3 regions of the Pseudomonas sp. PLMAX genome follow, and region 1 is predicted to be linked to each of the others. Evidence: predicted binding sites of a transcription regulator. Region 1 holds the regulator's gene; each other region holds the start of a gene.
The links. Region 1 encodes sigma-54, which starts transcription at its own class of promoters, with help from an activator protein. Its sites were predicted from a motif close to ANTGGCATNNANNTTGCTNT; they were not measured.
Positions count from the first base shown of each region.

Region 2: the regulator sigma-54 is predicted to act here: its motif matches at 5,287-5,306, upstream of DKB71_RS24915 (circularly permuted type 2 ATP-grasp protein).
Region 3: the regulator sigma-54 is predicted to act here: its motif matches at 4,105-4,124, upstream of DKB71_RS24600 (CmpA/NrtA family ABC transporter substrate-binding protein).

Region 1 is NZ_CP064949.1:1,058,064-1,065,522, forward strand. Features, by position in the region: gene rapZ (RNase adapter RapZ) at 1-686, opposite strand, end outside; gene ptsN (PTS IIA-like nitrogen regulatory protein PtsN) at 689-1,153, opposite strand; gene hpf (ribosome hibernation-promoting factor, HPF/YfiA family) at 1,166-1,474, opposite strand; gene DKB71_RS04710 (RNA polymerase factor sigma-54) at 1,550-3,043, opposite strand; gene lptB (LPS export ABC transporter ATP-binding protein) at 3,228-3,953, opposite strand; gene lptA (lipopolysaccharide transport periplasmic protein LptA) at 3,953-4,501, opposite strand; gene lptC (LPS export ABC transporter periplasmic protein LptC) at 4,488-5,060, opposite strand; gene DKB71_RS04730 (KdsC family phosphatase) at 5,069-5,593, opposite strand; gene DKB71_RS04735 (KpsF/GutQ family sugar-phosphate isomerase) at 5,593-6,567, opposite strand; gene DKB71_RS04740 (ATP-binding cassette domain-containing protein) at 6,845-7,459, shown strand, end outside.
Region 2 is NZ_CP064949.1:5,501,285-5,508,743, reverse strand. Features, by position in the region: gene DKB71_RS24955 (CHAD domain-containing protein) at 1-109, shown strand, start outside; gene DKB71_RS24950 (acyl-CoA thioesterase) at 334-1,131, shown strand; gene DKB71_RS24945 (Mpo1-like protein) at 1,145-1,510, opposite strand; gene DKB71_RS24940 (methyl-accepting chemotaxis protein) at 1,631-3,112, opposite strand; gene DKB71_RS24935 (hypothetical protein) at 3,290-3,820, shown strand; gene DKB71_RS24930 (PLDc N-terminal domain-containing protein) at 3,903-4,094, shown strand; gene DKB71_RS24925 (hypothetical protein) at 4,182-4,415, shown strand; gene DKB71_RS24920 (ribonuclease E inhibitor RraB) at 4,636-4,980, shown strand; gene DKB71_RS24915 (circularly permuted type 2 ATP-grasp protein) at 5,339-6,748, shown strand; gene DKB71_RS24910 (alpha-E domain-containing protein) at 6,761-7,459, shown strand, end outside.
Region 3 is NZ_CP064949.1:5,435,457-5,442,915, forward strand. Features, by position in the region: gene rlmKL (bifunctional 23S rRNA (guanine(2069)-N(7))-methyltransferase RlmK/23S rRNA (guanine(2445)-N(2))-methyltransferase RlmL) at 1-2,024, opposite strand, end outside; gene rmf (ribosome modulation factor) at 2,552-2,767, shown strand; gene DKB71_RS24595 (quinone-dependent dihydroorotate dehydrogenase) at 2,993-4,012, opposite strand; gene DKB71_RS24600 (CmpA/NrtA family ABC transporter substrate-binding protein) at 4,242-5,453, shown strand; gene DKB71_RS24605 (ANTAR domain-containing response regulator) at 5,470-6,045, shown strand; gene DKB71_RS24610 (NarK/NasA family nitrate transporter) at 6,291-7,459, shown strand, end outside.

The sequences.
Region 1 (7,459 bases):
GTAGAAATGTCCTGGAACATCTCCTCGACATCGGGTTGCGCCGCCAGGTAATCGGCCACCGGTTGGTCGAGCCCGGACTGCTCGCGCAGTTCCGGCTTCCAGTAAGGATTGGGCAGGCAGCGCACATCGAATACCAGATCGGCGTCGACCGGCATGCCACGCTTGAACCCGAACGACTCGACGAGGAATGCCGTACCGGGTTCCGGCTGGTTCAGCAGGCGCAGCTTGATGGTATCGCGCAGTTGATACAGGTTCAGGCTGGTGGTGTTGAGCTTGAGGTCGGCCAGGTCGGCAATCGGCCCGAGCAGGGTGGTCTCGTCGTTGATCGCCTCGGCCAGTGAGCGGTTGGCATTGCTCAGCGGGTGACGGCGGCGGGTTTCCGAGAAACGCTTCAGCAGGGTTTCCTCGTCGGCATCCAGGTACAGGACATCGCACTGGATGTGGCGGCTGCGCACTTCGGCCAGCAGCTCGGGGAAACGCGACAGGTGACTTGGCAGGTTGCGCGCATCGATGGATACGGCAACCAGCGGTTGCGCCAGCTCGGTGTGAATCAGCGCGCGCTCGGCCAGTTCGGGCAGCAAACCGGCAGGCAGGTTGTCGATGCAGTAGTAGCCGTTGTCCTCGAGGACGTCGAGGGCGGTACTTTTACCTGAGCCGGAACGACCGCTGACGATGATCAAGCGCATGATTAGTGACCGTTTTGCTCGTCCAGGACAACCTGATACAAGGCTTCATTGCTCGCGGCACTGCGCAGTTTTTCGCGCACTTCCTTGCGGTCGAGCATGCTGGCGATCTGGCGCAAAAGCTCCAGGTGCGCATCGGTAGCGGCTTCCGGGACCAGTAGCACGAACAACAGGTCAACCGGGGCGCCATCGATGGCGTCGAAATCGATAGGGGCGTCGAGGTGCATCAAGGCGCTGATGGGCGATGTGCAGCCCTTCAGGCGACAGTGGGGAATGGCGATGCCGTTGCCAAAACCGGTCGAACCGAGTTTTTCACGGGCAATCAAAGCCTCGAAGACATCTTGCATCTCCAGATCCGGCACTTCCCGGGCGATCAGGTTGGCAATTTGCTCGAGGGCTTTCTTTTTACTGCCGCCCGGCACGTTCACCAGGGAACGGCCGGGGGTCAGGATGCTTTCAAGTCGGATCATGGGTTGGGAGTGTTAACGACCCGTAGCGCCCTGGAGGAGGCTCTGGGTCTTTTCCTTATGCTTTTTGAGTTGTTTATCCAGCTTGTCGGTCAGTAAGTCGATAGCTGCGTACATATCAGTATGTTCCGCGTTTGCGACGACCTCATTGCCGGGAATATGCAGCGTGGCTTCGATTTTTTGCTTCAGCTTTTCGACGCACATCGTGACTTGCACGTTGGTGATCTTGTCGAAATGTCGCTCCAATCGTTCGAGTTTTTCGCCGATGTAGGTGCGAAGAGGTTCGGTCACTTCCAGTTGGTGTCCACTGATGTTGACTTGCATACAGCTTCTCCTTCGTTGCCAGTGCATAAAGCGGCAGATCCAGATGATCTGCCACTGGAACGCTGTGGCGTGGCCCTACATCAACCGCTTGCGTTCGCTCGAAGGCGCGATCCCGAGGGATTCGCGGTACTTGGCGACGGTGCGGCGAGCCACCTGAATGCCTTGTGCCTCCAGTAAACCAGCGATCTTGCTGTCACTCAACGGCTTTTTCTGATTTTCCGCCGCCACCAGTTTTTTGATGATCGCGCGAATCGCCGTGGACGAGCATTCTCCGCCCTCGGAGGTGCTGACGTGACTGGAGAAAAAGTATTTCAGTTCATAGATGCCCCGAGGGGTATGCATGAATTTCTGCGTGGTCACCCGCGAAATCGTCGACTCGTGCATGCCGACCGCTTCGGCGATGTCATGCAGCACCAGCGGTTTCATGGCCTCGTCGCCGTACTCCAGGAAGCCGCGCTGATGCTCGACAATCTGCGTGGCCACTTTCATCAGGGTTTCGTTGCGGCTCTGCAGGCTCTTGATGAACCAGCGGGCTTCCTGCAGCTGATTGCGCATGAAGGTGTTGTCGGCGCTGGTGTCGGCACGGCGCACGAAGCCTGCGTACTGGGCGTTGACCCGCAGGCGCGGCACCGACTCCTGGTTCAACTCCACCAACCAGCGCTCGTTGTCCTTGCGCACGATCACGTCGGGTACCACGTATTCGGCTTCGGTCGACTCGATTTGCGAGCCAGGGCGCGGGTTGAGGCTCTGCACGAGTTCGATCACCTGGCGCAGTTCGTCTTCCTTGAGCTTCATGCGGCGCATCAGCTGGCTGTAGTCGCGGCTGCCGAGCAAGTCGATGTAGTCGGTGACCAGGCGCTTGGCCTCGGCCAGCCAAGGCGTCTTGGCGGGTAGCTGGCGCAATTGCAGCAGCAGGCATTCGCCCAGGTTGCGGGCAGCGATGCCGGCGGGTTCGAATTGCTGGATGCGGTGCAGGACGGCTTCGATTTCGTCCAGTTCGATGTCCAGTTCCGGATCGAAGGCTTCGAGGATCTCCTCCAGCGTCTCGTCCAGATAACCCTGGTTGTTGATGCAGTCGATCAGGGTCACGGCGATCAGGCGATCGGTGTCGGACATCGGTGCCAGGTTCAATTGCCACAGCAGGTGGCTTTGCAGGCTCTCGCCCGCCGATGTGCGGGTGGTGAAATCCCACTCGTCGTCATCGTTGCTCGGCAGGCTGCTGGCACTGGTCTGGTACACGTCTTCCCAGGCGGTGTCGACCGGCAGTTCGTTAGGAATTCGCTCGTTCCAGTCGCCTTCCTCGAGGTTATCGACCGTCGGGGCGGTTTCCTGGTAAGAGGGTTCCTGGATGTCGGTACTGGGCTTGTGTTCGGCGTTGTCGGCCAGCGGGTCGGAATTGTCGAAGTCGTCGCCTTCTTCCTGGCGCTCGAGCATCGGGTTGGACTCCAGGGCCTCCTGGATTTCCTGTTGCAGGTCCAGGGTCGACAATTGGAGCAGGCGGATGGCCTGTTGCAGCTGCGGTGTCATCGTCAGCTGCTGGCCCATTCTCAAGACTAGCGATGGTTTCATGGCAGGGGCTTAACACCTTATTCGCCGGCGCACATGCGCCATCCACTACAGGGCGCCGGAGCGCCAAACATAAGCAAATTATATGCCCGAAACCGCGGCGTTTGCCTAGAGCGCTGTAACAATAAAAAAAGGTTGATTTTTTATTGCGCCGAGCGCTCGGTCGACCCGCCGGACACCTCGACGCTTACAGACGGAATTCGTGCCCCAGGTACACTTCCTTGACCAGGTCATTGGCCAGGATGGTTTCAGCGTCACCTTCGGCGATCAGTTGGCCATCGTTGACGATATAGGCGGTTTCGCAGATATCCAGGGTTTCACGGACGTTGTGGTCGGTGATCAGTACGCCGATGCCCTTGGCCTTGAGGTGATGGATGATCTGCTTGATGTCGCCCACCGAAATCGGGTCGACGCCGGCGAACGGTTCGTCGAGCAGGATGAATTTCGGGTTGGTGGCCAGTGCCCGGGCGATTTCCACGCGGCGGCGCTCGCCGCCGGACAGGCTCATGCCGAGGTTGTCGCGGATGTGGCTGATGTGGAATTCCTGCAGCAGGCTTTCCAGTTCCTTGCGGCGACCGGCCTTGTCGAGTTCCTTGCGGGTCTCGAGGATGGCCATGATGTTGTCGGCCACCGACAGTTTGCGGAAGATCGACGCTTCCTGTGGCAGATAGCCGATGCCCGCCTTGGCGCGACCGTGCATCGGCTGGTGGCTGACGTCGAGGTCATCAATCAGCACGCGGCCCTGATCGGCCTGTACCAGGCCGACGATCATGTAGAAGCAGGTGGTCTTGCCGGCGCCGTTGGGGCCGAGCAGGCCGACGATCTGGCCGCTGTCGATGGACAGGCTGACGTCACGCACGACCTGGCGGCTCTTGTAGCTCTTGGCCAGGTGCTGGGCTTTCAGAGTTGCCATTACGGGGCCTTTTGCTCGTCGGTTTTCTTTTTCGGCTGGATCACCATGTCGATGCGCGGACGCGACTCGGTCACCTTGCTGCCTGTGGCGCGACCGGCGCTGGCCAGTTTCTTCTCGGTGTCATAGACGATTTTCTCGCCTTGGGTGACGTTGTTGTCCTTGTCGATGACTTTGGCCTTGTCGATCAGCACGACGCGGTTTTGCGGAGCGAGGTACTGGATGGTCACGCCCCAGCCCTGCACCGGCTTGGCGTCGCCAGCCGTCTGCATTTGCTCGAAGTAAGCCAGGTTGCCCACCGAGGTCACCACGTCGATGTCGCCGTTCGGCGCGCGGGTCATGGTCACCTTGTTGCCGGTGACCTTCATCGAGCCCTGGGTGATGATGACGTCGCCGGTGTACGTGGCGATGCCTTGCTTGTCGTCCAGCTGGGCATCGTCGGCCTGAATGCGAATAGGCTGCTGTTGATCGTCCGGCAGAGCCCAGGCGCTCACGCTTCCCAGTGCAGCGCCCAGACTGAGCAAAATAGGGAGGGTTTTAACGAGCCTCATACTGTCCTCTTACGTTCGATAGCAGGTGTATCCTGCTTTCTTTCAAATACGCCTTCATTCCCTTGCCAGTCGATACACCGCCAGCGCCGTCGATTCTAACGTCTCGCTCGGTCTGCGCATATTGCTGCTGCGGGAACACGGTCATGCGAGTGGTGGTGATCAGCGTCCTGCGATTTTTCTCGTCAAAACGTGTAATGCGTACTGAATCGATCAACTCGACCTCAGTGCCGTCGGGATTGACCTCGCCTTTTTCGCTCTGCACGTGCCACGGAAACTCGGTGCCGCGGAACATGTTCAGGTCGGGGTTTGTCAGCAGCGTCACCTCGGTGGCCTTGAGGTGCTCGACCTTGTCCGACGTCATCTCGTACTGCAGCCTGCCGTCCGGCAGGAACTGTACGCTGTGGGCGTTGGTGGCGTAATAGTCGATCGCACTCTCATCGACTTGCACGACCGGCTTGTCGAGGAAGCGTTCCGGGCTGATGTTCCAGTAGCCGACCGCAGCGAAAATCGCCGTGATGCTACCGAACACCAGTATGTTGCGAAACTTTTTACTTAGCATTATCTGGCTCACAGGTACGCGGCGTTAGCCTCATCGAGACGGCCTTGGGCGCGCAGGATCAATTCGCAGAATTCACGGGCGGCACCTTCGCCACCTCGGGCCTGGGTGATGCCGTGAGCGTGCTCGCGCACGAAGCTGGCGGCATTGGCCACGGCCATGCCCATGCCGACGCGGCGGATCACTGGCAGGTCCGGCAAATCGTCTCCGAGGTAGGCGACCTGCTCATAGCTTAGGCCGAGTTGGCCAAGAAGCTCGTCGAGCACCACCAGTTTGTCCTCGCGGCCCTGATACAGGTGGGGGATGCCGAGGTTCTTCGCCCGTCGCTCGACCACCGGGGTTTTGCGCCCGCTGATGATCGCGGTTTGCACGCCGGCCGCCATCAGCATCTTGATGCCCTGGCCGTCGAGCGTGTTGAAGGTCTTGAATTCGCTGCCGTCTTCGAGGAAGTACAGGCGCCCGTCGGTCAGGACGCCGTCGACATCGAACACCGCCAGCTTGATCTGTTTGCCGCGTTGCAGCAGGTCAGCGCTCATTACATTACTCCCGCACGCAGCAAGTCGTGCATGTTCAAGGCGCCGACCGGGCGATCTTCGCTGTCGACCACGACCAGCGCGTTGATTTTGTGATCTTCCATTATTTTCAGGGCCTCGGCGGCGAGCATTTCGGCACGGGCCGTCTTGCCGTGGGCTGTCATGACCTGATCGATGGTGGCGCTGTGGATGTCGATACTGCGGTCCAGCGTGCGTCGCAAGTCGCCGTCGGTGAAGATCCCGGCCAGCTTGCCATCGGCCTCGAGCACCACGGTCATGCCCAGGCCTTTGCGGGTCATTTCCATCAGCGCATCCTTGAGCAGGGTGCCGCGTTGTACTTGCGGCAGCTCCTGCCCGGCGTGCATGACGTTTTCAACTTTCAGCAGCAGGCGTCGGCCCAATGCACCGCCCGGGTGGGAGAAGGCGAAGTCCTCGGCGGTAAAGCCGCGTGCTTCCAGCAACGCGACGGCCAGGGCATCGCCCATGACCAGCGCGGCGGTCGTCGACGAGGTGGGCGCGAGGTTCAGCGGGCAGGCTTCATGCTCGACATGCACATTCAAGTTGACCTCGGCGGCCTTGGCCAGCGGTGAGTGGGGCTTGCCGGTCATGCTGATCAACTGGATGCCCAGGCGCTTGATCAGCGGCAACAAGGTGACGATTTCATTGGTTGAGCCGGAATTCGACAGCGCCAGGATGATGTCGTCGCGGGTGATCATGCCCATGTCGCCATGGCTGGCCTCGGCGGGGTGCACGAAAAAGGCCGTGGTGCCAGTACTGGCCAGGGTCGCGGCGATCTTGTTGCCGATATGCCCCGATTTGCCCATGCCGACCACGACGACACGGCCTTTGCTGGCCAGAATCATTTCGCAGGCGCGCACGAAATCCGCGTCGATACGGGGCAGCAAGCCTTTTACGGCTTCCACTTCGAGGCGGATGGTGCGTTGTGCTGACTTGATCAGGTCGCTGGATTGGCTCATTTCGAAAATGTTTAGCCTGATGAAAAGGCGGCGATTATAGCCGGTATGGTTCAAACCCTCACGCAAGTTCGTTGCCCATTGTCATTCATTGTTACCTAATCCCCTCTGGATTGAGCCTTCCTGGCTGTCATGTTGCTGAACATGGCCCGGCATTGGCCTTGGGCGCGTGCCGCTTGCAGTGATATAGTTCGCCGCCAGTTCGGCCCGCCCAGGAGGTAGTGTGCTTTTGTCAGGAAGCCAGGCGTCCGAGTGTGAGGCTGCATCGCAAGGAGTTTAGATGAGCGCCGATAACGCCTACGCGGTCGAGCTGAAGGGACTGACCTTCAAGCGCGGTACGCGCAGCATTTTCAATAACATTGATATCCGCATCCCGCGCGGCAAGGTCACCGGCATCATGGGGCCTTCCGGATGTGGCAAGACCACGCTGTTGCGCCTGATGGGCGCGCAGTTGCGGCCTGCCAGTGGCGAAGTCTGGGTCAATGGCCAGAACCTGCCGACGTTGTCGCGCAGTGATCTGTTCGATGCACGCAAGCACATGGGTGTGCTGTTTCAGAGTGGCGCACTGTTTACCGACCTCGATGTCTTCGAGAACGTCGCCTTCCCGTTGCGCGTTCATACCGGGCTGCCCGAAGAAATGATCCGCGACATCGTCCTGCTCAAATTGCAGGCCGTGGGGTTGCGTGGCGCCATCGACCTGATGCCCGACGAGCTGTCCGGCGGCATGAAACGTCGCGTCGCACTGGCGCGGGCGATTGCGCTCGATCCACAGATTCTCATGTATGACGAGCCTTTTGTCGGCCAGGACCCCATTGCCATGGGCGTGCTGGTGCGTCTGATCCGCTTGCTCAACGATGCGCTGGGCATTACCAGTATCGTGGTGTCCCATGACCTG
Region 2 (7,459 bases), 2.6 Mb from region 1:
GGCGGATCTGCAGCCTTGTGTCGCCGTTTGGCAAACCACCATGGCCAAGGCCGAACAGCGCGCCGACCGCGTCCTGGACAAGCTCAGCGCCGACTGCTTCAAATCCTGAAACCCCCACGGCCCCTTTGTAGGAGCGAGCTTGCTCGCGATGGACTCAAGGACACCGCGTACATTCAGGATGAACGCGTTATCGTTAACGTCCATCGCGAGCAAGCTCGCTCCTACAGGGGCACAGACGGCTCATCTGTCAGTCAATTTGACCGGAATAGGCACTGTACAGCCTCCGTGAGCTGGTTAAGATCCCCTCATCTTTATCCTTTTCTTGAGGTCTTCATGCGCTTTTGCGATCTGCTCGACGCTGTCCGCCGTCAGCCACGCGAACTGTCGATCCCGGCCGGATGGGCACAAGGGCGCGCCAGCTTCGGCGGCCTGGTGGCCGCTCTGCAATACGAAGCCATGCGCGCCCAGGTGCCGGCGGACCGGCCGGTGCGCTCGCTGGCGATCACCTTTGTCGGTCCGGTCGAACCCGACGTGCCGGTCAGTTTTGAAGTCGATGTACTGCGCGAGGGCAAGGCCGTCAGCCAGGTGCTGGGCCGGGCGATGCAGAAGGGCCAGGTGGTGACCCTGGTCCAGGGCAGCTTCGGCGCTTCGCGTCCATCGCAAGTGAAGGTAAAGGCAGAACCGGCGCCAGAGATGAAGCATTGGGAGGACTGCCAGGAACTGCCTTTCATCGAGGGCGTGGTCCCGCAATTCATGCAGCATCTGGCGATGCGCTGGAGTGTTGGCGGGCTGCCGTTTTCCGGCAGTACATCCCGTCAGATGGGCGGCTGGGTGCGCTTGCGCGGCGATGTGAAGGAGGAGCCGGTCACCGAGGCCCATATCCTCGCGCTGGTCGATGCCTGGCCACCGGCCCTGATGCCGTTCCTCAAGCAACCGGCGATGGGCAGCACGCTGACCTGGACCATCGAATTCGTCCAGCCGTTACTGGCGCTTAGCACTCTGGACTGGTGCAAGTACCTGGTTGAAACCGAACATGCCGCCGACGGCTACGGCCATGCCGCGGCGAAGCTGTGGGACGAGGAGGGGCGGTTGATTGCCATGAGCCGGCAGACGGTGACAGTGTTCGCCTGATCAATTCGCCTGATCAGTGCCGACGGTGGCGCTCCCGCCAGGCGCGCCACCAGCCGCCGCTGAGAAAAAATCGCGGGAAGGTCAGGAACTGCTCGACCAGCAGGCGCGAGACCGCATCCTTACGATCGCTGAACGGCTCGGCGGCTTGCAGCTCCAGGGTATGGCCGTGACGCTGCAAACCCAGTGCGGCGATCACGCCGATGATGCCGATGGCGAAGTTCGCCAGGTTCAGGCCGAACACCCCGGTGACGATCAGCAGGAACGCGACGATGAACAACGGCACGGCGATCAGGTGCAGCACCAGGTTGGTCGGGTGCTGGTGATTGTTCGGGTAGGCACGCCATTGCCAGGCGGGAAGGTTGGGGTGACGTTTACCCATGATGCTGATCCTCGATCCATGTTGAACTGATGAATCAAGGATAGGCCCGGTCATTGCAGGCGGCGAATCAAGCTTGGCTATCGAAGCGATAGCGATCATGGGCATTCTCGATGTTGGCCGTTACAGCTTGAGCTGCCCGATCGCCTTGCTCAACTGACCGGCCAACGCCGCCAGCTCGTCACTGGTGGTTGCCGAACTGACAGTCTGGCGCACCGTATTCTCGGTCACATCGCGAATGCTCACCACCGCGCGGTTCATCTCTTCGGCCACCTGGCTCTGTTGCTCGGCCGCCACGGCGATCTGGGTGTTGCTTTCACGCATCTGCGCCACCGCCCCGGTGATCTGCGCCAACGCGGCCCCGGCCTCCTGCGCCTGCTGTACGCATTCGTCGGCCTTGAATGAACTCTCCTGCATGAAGTCCACCGCATCGCGAGTGCCCGATTGCAAAGCAGACACCATCACGGTGATTTCATCGGTGGAGGTTTGCACGCGCTTGGCCAGGTTGCGCACTTCATCGGCGACCACCGCAAATCCACGGCCCATTTCACCGGCCCGGGCCGCTTCGATCGCCGCGTTCAGCGCCAGCAGATTGGTCTGCTCGGCAATGCTGTGGATCACATTGACCACCCCGTTGATCTTTTGGCTGTCCTCGGCCAGGCGCTGGATCATCTCGGCGGTCTGCTGCACCCCGGTCGACAGCCCGGCAATCGATCGCTGCACGCGCATCACCACTTCCTGGCCGCTGCCGGCCAGGGTGTCGGCCGATTGCGACAGGTCGCGGGTGGCACCGGCGTGCTGGGCGATGTGATAGACGGTGGCGGTCATTTCATTGATGGCCGTCGCCGCCTGATCGGTTTCGCTCTGCTGGCCCAGCATGCCGTGACGCACTTCATTCATGCTCGAGGCCAGGCGTGCGGCACCGTCGTCCAGTTGCCGGACCGTGCTGGCGACGGTGCCGACCACGCGTTGGTAACCGGCCTGCATGGCGTTGAAAGCGTTGGCCATCTGCCCGACTTCGTCGCTGCAGGTCAGCGGGACGCGGGCCGACAGGTCGCCGGTTTTTTCGACGTGCAGCATCACGTCCTTCAAGGTATTGAGCTGGCTGAGCAAAAAACGGATCAACAACTGTGAGGCGCCAAGCATCGCCAGCATCAGGATGAACACCGCCACCGCATAGTTGGCGAAACGCTCGCCAAACACCTGGGCCAGGCTTGGGCCATGGGCAATCAGCGCGACCCGCTGGCCATCCTCGCGGGTGAAGACTTCGGCGCCGATCGGCAGGTTGTCACCGACATACGGCAGCGCATTGAGCTCGACCCAACCGTTGGCATCGGCCAGTGCCTGCAGCGGCTGGCCGTTGAGCATCGGTGCCTGGCCCTGATCGAAAGTCAGCAGATGCTCTGCCTTGGGCAGCGGCTGCCCGGCAGGCCAGTCTGCGAGCAGTCGCGCCTGAGCCTGGGCCGATGCCTGGGCGGCATGGCTGCGGGCCTGTTGCTCGAGGTGCACGGCATAAAACACCAGCAGGAGCGTGGTGACGAAGGCGACCGCATTGACCGCCCAGAATTTGTACTTCAACGAGATGTTGCTAAGCCAGGCACCCATGGAGGTCTTCTCTGATAGCGGAAACAGTTTTGGCAAGGTGCCATTATTGTGCCGCTACTCGTAGGCTGATCGCTTGATGTGGGTCAAGATCACGAGCAATGTTTGCTCGCCGCCATCGCCGGGCGTAATGCGCTATCCTTCGCGCCCAGAAAATTACTTGCTACAGGATCCGCCCCCATGAAAGCCGCACTCATCGAACTCATCAGCAACATCAGCTCCGGGTGCATGGGCGATGACGAAATCGAGAAAGTCGCTGACGAAGCGGCCCAGGCCTACGCTGATCCAGCGGCTTTCCTGAGCGCCAACCCGGACATCAACTACGACGACACTTTCCCGATCCCGCTGGGTGAGTGGGTGGTCGTTGGCAGCCTGCCCGAGACCGTGCTGTTCCAGGCCGACACCTACATGGACCTGTTTGCCCAGATCGTTGCCTCGTTCGGCCCGGGGGTGGAGTTCAATCTCAAACCCAAGCAGCTGGCCAAGACCGAAGCCCTGACCGCGCTCAATCGCATCCAGGTGCAGATGAGCAGCCTGAACAAGGAAAACGGCGGTTACACGCTGATGAACTTCAGCCAGTTGCTGGATGATGAACTGCAAGTGGTCCTGGTCTACGGCAATGCCGTGCCACGGGTACTGGAGCTGTGCGCCGAAGTCGGCATCGCCGCCACCCCCTCGCTGGAAGCCTTGAAAGTGGCGATCCACGTCTGAATCGGTAAAGCTGTCAAAAAAAAGGAACCCTGGTCAGGGCCGTCTATCCTATGAGGGCATACCACTCTTCGGGAGCGTCATCATGGGTTCCACGTTCAATAGCCTGGTTGGCCTGATCATTCTTGCCTTGGACATCTGGGCAATCATCAACGTGCTCAAAAGCGGCGCCGAGACCGGGATGAAGATCTTCTGGGTGCTGTTGATCCTGTTGCTGCCGGTTCTGGGCCTGATCATCTGGGCCATCGCAGGGCCGCGAGGAAATGTACGCGTCTGACGAAAGAACACTCGCCGGAACATTTGCCCGGCGTCCAAGGTCGAGATAGATGTAGGCCCATTCATGGGTTTTATCGAGGAGGCACCGATGCAAAAGTGGAAAGTCACTTTCGTGGATGATCATGGTGAAGTAATCGACGAAGTCTTCGAGTGCGACGAGTGCCCGAATCACGAGCAGGCCGCCAGACTCATCAAGGAACGGCTCCTTCCTGTGGCCGCCGAACTGGATCTGAATGATCTGGAGGGGCGAACCAGCGATGCAGGCGTAAAAAACCTGAAAACCCAGAACAGTATCGAAATCCGCAGCATTACCCCCATCTGAACCACTTCTTGTCCTTGACTGCTGTAAAACCAGGCCTTGGCAGCGCCTCTATCTTGGGGCTACTCTGCAATCGAGATCAGCGAATGGATCGCTAAGGTCTGGTCTTGTCAGCTCCATGCTTGTTTCCCATCGACATCTGGTTGTCGATTCGTGCGTACCCTCTGGGTCGCGCACCCAGGGAGTACGGAAAGTCTATCCATCAGTTTGAGGAGGACGTTTCATGAGCACAGCCTATCAAGAAGACATCAGCAGCAGTGTGCTGCGCCGCATGAAAGAAGGCGGTTTCGACTTTTCCCGGTTCCATCCCATCGAGTTCTACGCCATTTTCCCGGACGAGGAGCGGGCACGCAGGGCGGCAGGACATTTCCACCGTGGTGAATCCCTGGATGCGCAAGTCAGTGTGCGCGACGATGGCGCTTGGGCGCTGGAGTTGTGCAAGGTCATGTATGCGACCTACGACGACATCGGCGATTTCGAACAGGGTTTCGAGGCAGTGGTAGAGCCTCTGGGCGGTATCATCGAAGGCTGGGGTGTGAAACAGGAGGTACGAGGGCGACTCGCATAATCTTATGAACAGTGACACTCGGCAATGACGGCTGACCTTCGGGTTGGCCGTTTTCGTTTGTGCCGATGGAAATTCCACACGGTTTTGCAGGAGCCCGGCTTGCCGGCGAAGGCGTCCCCGAAGAACGCCGCATGACCTAATGACGCCTTCGCCGGCAAGCCGGCTCCTACAGAATATGCTAGTGATGGGCGACAACAACGCCTTGCAATGAAGCGGGGGCAGTCAGGTTGGGGCATTTGCCGCACAGGATTGGTGCGGTGCTCGCGTAGTGAATATCCAACCGATTGAAATCTAAGCGTTTCTGCCGATGGCACGGGCCTTGCGAAGGCCTGGATGTCCGGGTGACAAGGAGTACGGCATGATCCGCACCTATTTTGATGAAATGTACGATGCCGGCGGCCAGGTCCGCCCGCATTATCGGGAGTTTGCCCGTTGGCTGGCCGAAACGCCTGACGAGCTTCTGGCACAACGGCGACGCGAGGCCGATCTGTTGTTTCATCGCGCCGGGATTACCTTCACGCTCTACGGTGATGAGCAGGGGACAGAGCGCCTGATTCCCTTCGACACCATCCCGCGCAGCATCCCCGCCAGTGAATGGCGGGTGGTCGAGCGCGGCTGCATCCAGCGGGTCAAGGCGCTGAACATGTTCCTCGCCGACCTCTACCACGAGCAACGCATCATCAAGGCCGGGATCATTCCCGCCGAGCAGGTGCTGGCCAACGAGCAATACCAGTTGGCTATGCAGGGGCTCGACCTGCACCGGGATATCTATTCGCACATTTCCGGCGTCGACCTGGTGCGCGACGGTGACGGCACCTACTACGTGCTCGAAGACAACCTGCGTACACCCAGCGGCGTCAGCTACATGCTCGAAGACCGCAAGATGATGATGCGCCTGTTCCCCGAGCTGTTTGCGGCCCAGCGCATCGCCCCGATCGACCATTACCCGAACCTGTTGCTCGACACCCTGAAAAGCTCCAGCCCGATCGATAACCCGAGTGTCGTGGTGCTGACACCGGGGCGCTTCAACAGCGCATTCTTCGAGCATGCGTTCCTGGCGCGGGAAATGGGCGTCGAGCTGGTGGAGGGCGCGGATCTGTTCGTGCGTGACGACAAGGTGTTCATGCGCACCACCGACGGACCGAAAGCCGTCGACGTGATCTACCGCCGACTCGACGATGCGTTCCTCGACCCGCTGGCGTTCAATCCCGACTCGATGCTGGGCGTGCCGGGGCTGTTGTCGTCCTATCGTTCCGGCAATGTCGTGTTGGCGAACGCCATCGGTACCGGGGTGGCGGACGACAAATCGGTGTATCCGTTCGTCACCGACATGATCCGTTTCTATCTGGACGAAGAACCGATCCTGAAGAACGTGCCCACGTGGCAGTGTCGTAATCCATCTGAACTTTCCCACGTTCTGGCCAATCTTCCAGAGCTGGTGGTCAAGGAGACCCAGGGCTCCGGCGGCTACGGAATGCTGGTGGGGCCGGCGGCCACCGCAGCGGAAATCGAAGCCTTCCGCGCGCGCATCATCGCCAAGCCCCATGCCTACATCGCGCAGCCGACGCTGTCTTTGTCGACCTGTCCGACCTTTGTCGAAAGCGGCATCGCACCACGCCACATCGACCTGCGTCCGTTTGTATTGTCTGGCCGCGAAACCCGGGTCGTACCCGGCGGTTTGACCCGTGTCGCCCTGCGCGAAGGCTCCCTGGTGGTGAACTCCTCCCAGGGCGGCGGAACCAAGGACACCTGGGTGGTCGAGGAATGAAGGAAGCCTGACATGTTAAGTAGAACTGCCTCGGATTTGTATTGGATGTCGCGTTACCTGGAGCGGGCGGAAAACCTCGCACGGATGCTCGACATCAGTTATTCGCTGTCGCTGATGCCGCAGGATGGCCGCGGCGACGGCCTGCACGAACTGGCCATGCCGCTGCTGATCACCGGCACCCTGGATGATTACCTCGAACGCCACGGCGCGCTGCATGCCGAACGGCTGTTGCATTTCTTTGCCCTGGACGCGGAGAACCCGGCGAGCATCTACAGCTGCCTTGGCGCCGCACGGGCCAGTGCCCATGCGGTGCGTGGGCGCATCACCGCCGACATGTGGGAAAACATCAACGCCACCTGGCTGGAGATTCGCGGCATTGCCCAACAGGGCCTGAGCCGCTACGGCATGAGCCGTTTCTGCGAGTGGATCAAGGAGCGTTCCCACCTGTTCCGTGGTGCGTCCTACGGCACCATCATGCGCAATGACGCGTTCCGCTTCATTCGCCTGGGGACGTTCATCGAACGCGCCGACAACACCCTGCGCCTGCTCGATGCCCGCTATGAAATGGCCGGCGACCAGGCCGAAGCGGTCAGCGACGGCACGGCCCACGCCTACTACCAGTGGAGCGCCTTGTTGCGGGCCTTGTCGTCTTTCGAGGCCTACACAGAGATCTACCGTGACGCACCCGGTGCGCGGCATGTGGCCGAGTTG
Region 3 (7,459 bases), 2.7 Mb from region 1:
AAAGTCGGCGGGTCGATGAAGATCAGGTCGTACTCTTCACGGCAGGCTTCCAGCCAGACCATCACGTCACTCTGCTCCAGGCGGTTCTTGTCGGAGAAACCGTTCAGCGACAGGTTGCGACGCGCCCAGTCCAGGTAGGTTTTCGACAAGTCGACGCTGGTGGTACTGCGCGCGCCGCCCTTGGCCGCATGGACACTGGCGGTGGCCGTGTAGCAATACAGGTTGAGGAAGCGCTTGCCGGCGGCCTCTTTCTGGATGCGCATGCGCATCGGCCGGTGGTCGAGGAACAACCCGGTATCGAGGTAATCGGTGAGGTTGACCAGCAGCTTCACCCCGCCTTCGTTGACCTCGACGAACTTGCCCTGGGCGGCCTGGCGCTCGTACTGCTTGGTACCGCTCTGACGCTCGCGGCGCTTGACCACCACGCGGCTCTTGTCGACGTTCAGGGCCTGCGGGATCGCCGCCAGGGCGTCGAACATGCGCGCCGAGGCCTTCTCCGGATCAATGGATTTCGGCGCGGCGTATTCCTGGACGTGGACCCAGTCGTGGTACAGGTCGATGGCCATGGAGTATTCCGGCATGTCGGCATCGTAGACGCGATAGCAGTCGATGCCTTCACGCTTGACCCACTTGCCCAGCGCCTTGAGGTTTTTCTGCAGGCGGTTGGCAAACATCTGCCCGCCTTCGCTCAGGCGCGGCTGCTCGATCACCGGCGCCGGTGCCGGCGTCGGTTTGATCGGGTTGCCGTTCTTGTTGTACTGGCGCTCTTGCGGCTCGCTCGGCGCCTGGTCGTAGGCCGCCTGCTCACGCTCAGCCTGACGCTGTTCCGGGGTACGACGTTCGCCGGTGACGAATTGATCCGGCAATACCTTGATCAGCAACAGCTTGCACGGCAAGGCGCCGTTCCAGAACGAATACTGCTTGTGGCTGCGGATGCCCATGCGCTTGCCCAGGTCCGGGGCGCCGGTGAACACCGCCGCTTCCCAGTTCAGGCACGCCTGACGCAGGCGTTCGCCGAGGTTCTGGTAGAGGTAGAGCAGGCTCGCCTCGTCGCCCAGGCGCTCGCCGTACGGTGGGTTGCAGATCACCAGGCCTTTCTGGTTCTGGTCCGGACGCGGCTCGAAGGTCGCAACTTCGCCCTGGTAGATCTTGATCCACTCGCTCAGGCCGGCACGCTCGACGTTGTTGCGACCCGGTTGAATCAGGCGCGGGTCGGCTTCATAACCGCGAATCCACAACGGTGGCTTGGCCAGGCCGGCCGCCGCACGTTCACTGGCTTCTTCATGGAGCTTTTTCCACAGTGCCGGCACGTGGCCGAGCCAGGCGGTGAAACCCCATTGCTCGCGGCGCAGGTTCGGTGCGATGTCGGCAGCGATCATCGCCGCTTCGACCAGGAAGGTGCCGACACCGCACATCGGGTCAGCCAGGGCGCCGCCTTCAGCGGCAATACGCGGCCAGCCGGAACGGATCAGGATCGCCGCCGCGAGGTTTTCCTTCAGCGGTGCCGCACCTTGCTGCAGGCGATAGCCGCGCTGGTGCAGGCTGTGGCCGGAAAGGTCGAGCGAGAGGATCGCTTCACCGCGATCCAGGCGCAGATGGATGCGCAGGTCCGGGTTGAGCTTGTCGATGGATGGACGGTCGCCCTGCGGGGTGCGCAGTTTGTCGACGATGGCGTCCTTGACCTTCAAGGCGCCGAAGTGGGTGTTGTCGATGCCTGAGCCGTGACCGCTGAATTCGACGGCCAGGGTACCGTCATTGAGCATGTGGTCCTGCCACTCGATGTCCAGCACGCCGTGGTAGAGGTCTTCGGCGTCTTTCATCGGGAAACGCTTGAGGACCAGCAGCACCCGGTTGGCCAGGCGCGACCACAGGCACAGGCGATAAGCGGTTTCCATGGTGGCCATGCCACGCACGGCAGAAGTGTGCTCACGCGCTTCCTCAAGGCCAAGCCCGACGGCTTCCTCGATGAGCAGGCCTTCAAGGCCTTTAGGGCAAGTGAGGAAGAGTTCGAAACGATCGGACATGGGAATTCGGAGCCTTTGCTGAGTGGACCGGCAACGCATTGCCGGCCCGGTTTTCAATCAGGCGCTTTTCTCGAAGAGCGCCCGCGTGGCACGAGGGTGTGCCATTCCACCCTTGCTGCCCGGGTTAAATGAGCTTAGATGCAAGGACAGATAAAAAGGTTGATGCAACAAAATGACATAAGTCGACCCTTCGTCGAATAGTCCGTCCCGGCAACGGGAGGCATTCTCAGCAAAGGATTAACCTGATCATCCAACGCAGGGCCGATCATACCGGGGTTTGATCAATAAAGACGCCACAAACATCATGTTACTTAGTGCCATAGCACATTAACGGTTACGTCCTTATGACAAAACGATCATTCCCTCGATGTGACGCATTGGTTAGAACTCAACACAGGTTGGCGCCGCAATGACGTCAACACCTTGGCTCGTCACGCCGGCAACGAGCCCCAACGGCAGGTTTTTTCTGCCAGACCTCGATTGAGGTCAACGCGATACATACAGTCAACAAGTGAGGGCAACACCCTATGAGAAGACTTAAGCGTGATCCGTTGGAAAGAGCATTTTTGCGCGGATATCAATATGGCGTTGGTGGTAAATCCCGTGAGCTTTGCCCATTTACTCTACCGTCGGTACGCCAAGCCTGGATTAACGGCTGGCGAGAAGGACGCGGCGACAACTGGGACGGTATGACCGGCACTGCGGGAATCCACAGACTCAACGAACTTCACGCCGTCGGCTAACACAGGGCACACACTCCGACACACAATCTGATTTGTAGCGAATTAACCACGCACGTCCCATCCGGACGGCGGGCTACGGCCCAGGGGCTCCTTAGAAGGGGCCCTTTTTTATGTCTGCTCGCAATGCCCTTGTAGGAGCTGCCGAAGGCTGCGATCTTTTGATCTTGCTTTTTTAAGGTCAAGATCAAAAGATCGCAGCCTGCGGCAGCTCCTACAGGGACCGGGTTATCTCAGGGCAGCGATGGCGTCTACCGACTCGCGGATGAGCGCCGGGCCCTTGTAGATGAAGCCCGAGTAGATCTGCACCAGGCTCGCACCCGCGGTGATTTTCTCCGCTGCGTGTTTGCCTTCGGTGATACCGCCCGCTGCAATGATCGGCAAGCGCCCACCCAACTCCGAAGCCAGCACCTTCACGGTGTTCGTGCTCTTGTCACGCACCGGTGCGCCGGACAGACCGCCCGCCTCGTCACCGTGTTCCATGCCTTCGACGCCCACGCGACTCAGGGTGGTGTTGGTGGCGATGACCGCGTCCATCCCGGTTTCGATCAACGCTTGCGCAACCTGCGCGGTTTCTTCGTCGGTCATGTCCGGGGCGATCTTGATCGCCAGCGGCACGTGTTTGCCATGGCGCAGCGCCAGTTCGGCCCGACGGGTGGCGAGGTCCGCCAGCAGCTGCTTGAGCGAGTCACCGAACTGCAGGCTGCGCAGGCCCGGGGTATTGGGCGAGCTGACGTTGACCGTCACATAGCTGGCATGGGCATAGACCTTGTCCAGGCAGATCAGGTAGTCGTCGACCGCACGCTCGACCGGAGTGTCGAAGTTCTTGCCGATATTGATGCCCAGCACGCCCTTGTATTTGGCGGCCGCCACGCGGGCCAGCAGGTGATCGACGCCCAGGTTGTTGAAGCCCATGCGGTTGATGATCGCCTCGGCCTCCGGCAGACGGAACAACCGCGGTTTCGGATTGCCCGGTTGCGGACGCGGGGTAATGGTGCCGATTTCGACGAAACCAAAACCCAATTGTGCAAAACCGTCGATGGCGGCGCCGTTCTTATCGAGACCGGCGGCCAGGCCCACCGGGTTCGGGAACTCCAGGCCCATGACGTTCACCGGCAATCTTGCCGGGGCCTTGCACAGCAAACCGTTGAGCCCCAGACGCCCGCCCGCGCCGATCAGGTCCAGGGACAGATCGTGGGAGGTTTCCGGGGAAAGTTTGAACAACAGCTGACGGGCCAGGGTGTACATGGGCGGATTTGACTCGATTGGCGGCGAAATGAGGCGGCGATTATACCCGCGCATCGGGGTCGCAAGCGAGGCGCGCGACAAAATCAGCGGGCGATGGCATATGCCTTGCACCAGCACAGGCATCAGCACGCAGGCCAACGGCGGAATGCGTGCCAGGACAATGGCGTCGTCAGCCGGCCCTGCTCTTGCGGGGTCCGGGACGACGTTTTTTTTGGAAGGTGCGAAATCGATGAACGAACCCTCATTCGGCCCCCTGGCCTGGGTCAATGGCAGCGACGCTCCGGAAAAGAGCGAAATCAACCTCGGCTTCATGGCCCTGAGCGACTGCGCTTCGGTGGTGGTCGCCGCCACCCAGGGCTTCGCCCAGCCCTATGGACTGACCTTGAACCTCAAGCGCCAGTCGTCCTGGGCCAACCTGCGGGACAAACTGGTCAGCGGCGAACTCGATGCCGCCCACAGCCTGTACGGCTTGATCTATGCCGTGCACCTGGGCATCGGCGGCGTGGCCCCCACCGACATGGCGGTGCTCATGGGCCTGAACCAGAACGGCCAGAGCATCAATCTCTCCCACGGCCTGCAGGCCGCCGGCGTGACCAGTCCTGAAGCATTGGACCGGCACGTGCACCAAAGTCGCCCAAAACTGACCTTCGCCCAGACCTTTCCCACCGGCACCCATGCCATGTGGTTGTACTACTGGCTGGCGAGCCAGGGCATTCATCCGCTGCACGACGTCGACAGCGTGGTGGTGCCGCCACCGCAAATGGTCGCGCACCTGCAGGCCGGGCGCATCGACGGCTTTTGCGTCGGCGAGCCCTGGGCCGACAGCGCAGTGAAACAGGACCTCGGGTTTACCCTGGCCACGTCCCAGGCCATCTGGCCCGACCACCCGGAAAAAGTCCTCGGCTGTACACGCGCCTTTGTCGAGCAATACCCCAACACTGCCCGCGCGTTGGTGATGGCGATTCTCGAAGCCAGCCGCTTCATCGACGACAGCAGCGAAAATCGCCGCAGTACCGCGCAATTACTCAGCGCACCGCAGTACCTCGATGCGCCGCTGGCGTGCATCGAACCGCGGTTGCTGGGCGACTACGCCGACGGCCTGGGCAATCAATGGCAAGACCCGCACGCCCTGCGCTTCCATGGGCAGGGGGAAGTCAACCTGCCGTACCTGTCCGATGGCATGTGGTTCATGACCCAGTTTCGTCGCTGGGGCCTGTTGCGCGACGACCCCGATTACCTCGCCGTAGCCCGCCAGGTGCAACAACTAGGCTTATACCGTGAAGCCGCCAGCGCCGTCGGTGTCGCCGCCCCGGGCAACGAGATGCGCAGCAGCCAGTTGATCGACGGCAAGGTCTGGGACGGTTCGGACCCGGCCGGTTATGCCCGCGGCTTCAAGCTGAACGCCTTGAGCGACAGCTCGCCCCTTCTCGCCAGCCGCTGAACAGGAGACTGCGAACATGTTGCGTATCCTGCTGATCAACGACACCGCGAAAAAAGTCGGACGCCTGAAAGCCGCCCTCACCGAGGCCGGTTTCGAGGTCATCGACGAATCCGGGCTGACCATCGACCTGCCCGAACGCGTCGAAACGGTGCGCCCGGACGTGATCCTGATCGATACCGAGTCACCGAGCCGCGATGTCATGGAGCAAGTGGTGCTGGTCAGCCGCGACCAACCACGGCCGATCGTGATGTTTACCGACGAACACGACCCCGATGTGATGCGCCAGGCGATCAAGTCCGGGGTCAGTGCCTACATCGTCGAAGGCATTCACGCACAGCGCCTGCAACCGATTCTCGACGTGGCCATGGCACGCTTCGAAAGCGACCAGGCCCTGCGCGCACAACTGCACGCCCGCGACCAGCAACTGGCCGAGCGCAAGCGCATCGAGCTGGCCAAAGGGCTGCTGATGAAGATGAAGGACTGCAACGAAGAAGAGGCCTACACCCTGATGCGTCGCCAGGCGATGAGCCGCCAGCAGAAGCTGATCCAGGTGGCGGAGCAGATCATTGCCATGAGTGAGTTGTTGGGCTGAACGGCAAAAGATCGCAGCCTTCGGCAGCTCCTACAGGGGTAGGCATTCCAATTGTAGGAGCTGCCGCAGGCTGCGATCTTTTCGGTTGGCACAGATCTCGCTAGGTATTCACTACAGGTAACCAACGGCGGTTGCCCCACCTACGACAAAGACGTCGCTCACCTCATTTGCCCCATGGCGAATCAGGTGGCGGCGTTTTTTTTGTTTTGGCCCCCGTTCGAGACTCCTATCAGCTGAGGTGCGCGATGAATTCAAGCTTCTGGAAATCCGGCCACACCCCGACACTGTTCGCGGCCTTCCTCTATTTCGACCTGAGCTTCATGGTCTGGTACCTGCTCGGCCCGCTGGCCGTACAGATCGCCGGCGACCTGCACCTGACCACCCAGCAACGCGGGATGGTCGTCGCCACGCCGATTCTGGCCGGCGCGGTACTGCGCTTTGCGATGGGCATGCTGGCTGATCGCCTGTCACCCAAGACCGCCGGCCTGATCGGCCAGGTGATCGTCATCTGTGCGCTGTTCGGCGCCTGGAAACTGGGCATCCACAGCTACGAGCAAGCCTTGCTGCTGGGGCTGTTCCTCGGCATGGCCGGCGCGTCCTTCGCCGTCGCCCTGCCTTTGGCATCGCAGTGGTACCCGCCGCAACATCAGGGCAAGGCCATGGGCATCGCCGGGGCCGGTAACTCCGGCACCGTACTGGCGGCGCTGATAGCACCGGTGCTGGCTGCTGCCTTTGGCTGGAGCAACGTGTTCGGCTTTGCGCTGATCCCATTGATCCTGACGCTGATCGTCTTCGCCTGGCTGGCGAAAAACGCGCCTGAGCGACCAAAAGCCAAGTCCATGGCCGATTACTTCAAGGCCTTGGGCGACCGCGACAGCTGGTGGTTCATGTTTTTCTACAGCGTGACCTTCGGTGGTTTCATCGGCCTGGCCAGCGCCCTGCCCGGTTACTTCAACGACCAATACGGCCTGAGCCCGGTCACTGCCGGTTACTACACCGCAGCCTGTGTATTCGGCGGCAGCCTGATGCGGCCGCTGGGCGGCGCCCTGGCCGATCGCTTCGGTGGCATTCGCACCCTGCTCGCGATGTACACCGTCGCGGCCATCTGCATCGCGGCCGTTGGATTCAACTTGCCGAGTTCCTATGCCGCACTGGCCCTGTTCGTGTGCACCATGCTCGGCTTGGGTGCAGGCAACGGCGCGGTGTTCCAGTTGGTACCCCAGCGTTTCCGTCGCGAGATCGGCGTGATGACCGGGCTGATCGGCATGGCCGGCGGCATCGGTGGCTTTGCCCTGGCAGCCGGCATGGGCGCGATCAAGCAGAGCACCGGCAGCTACCAGATGGCCTTGTGGTTGTTCGCCAGCCTGGGAGTGCTCGCCTGGTTCGGCCTGCATGGCGTAAAACGCCGCTGGAG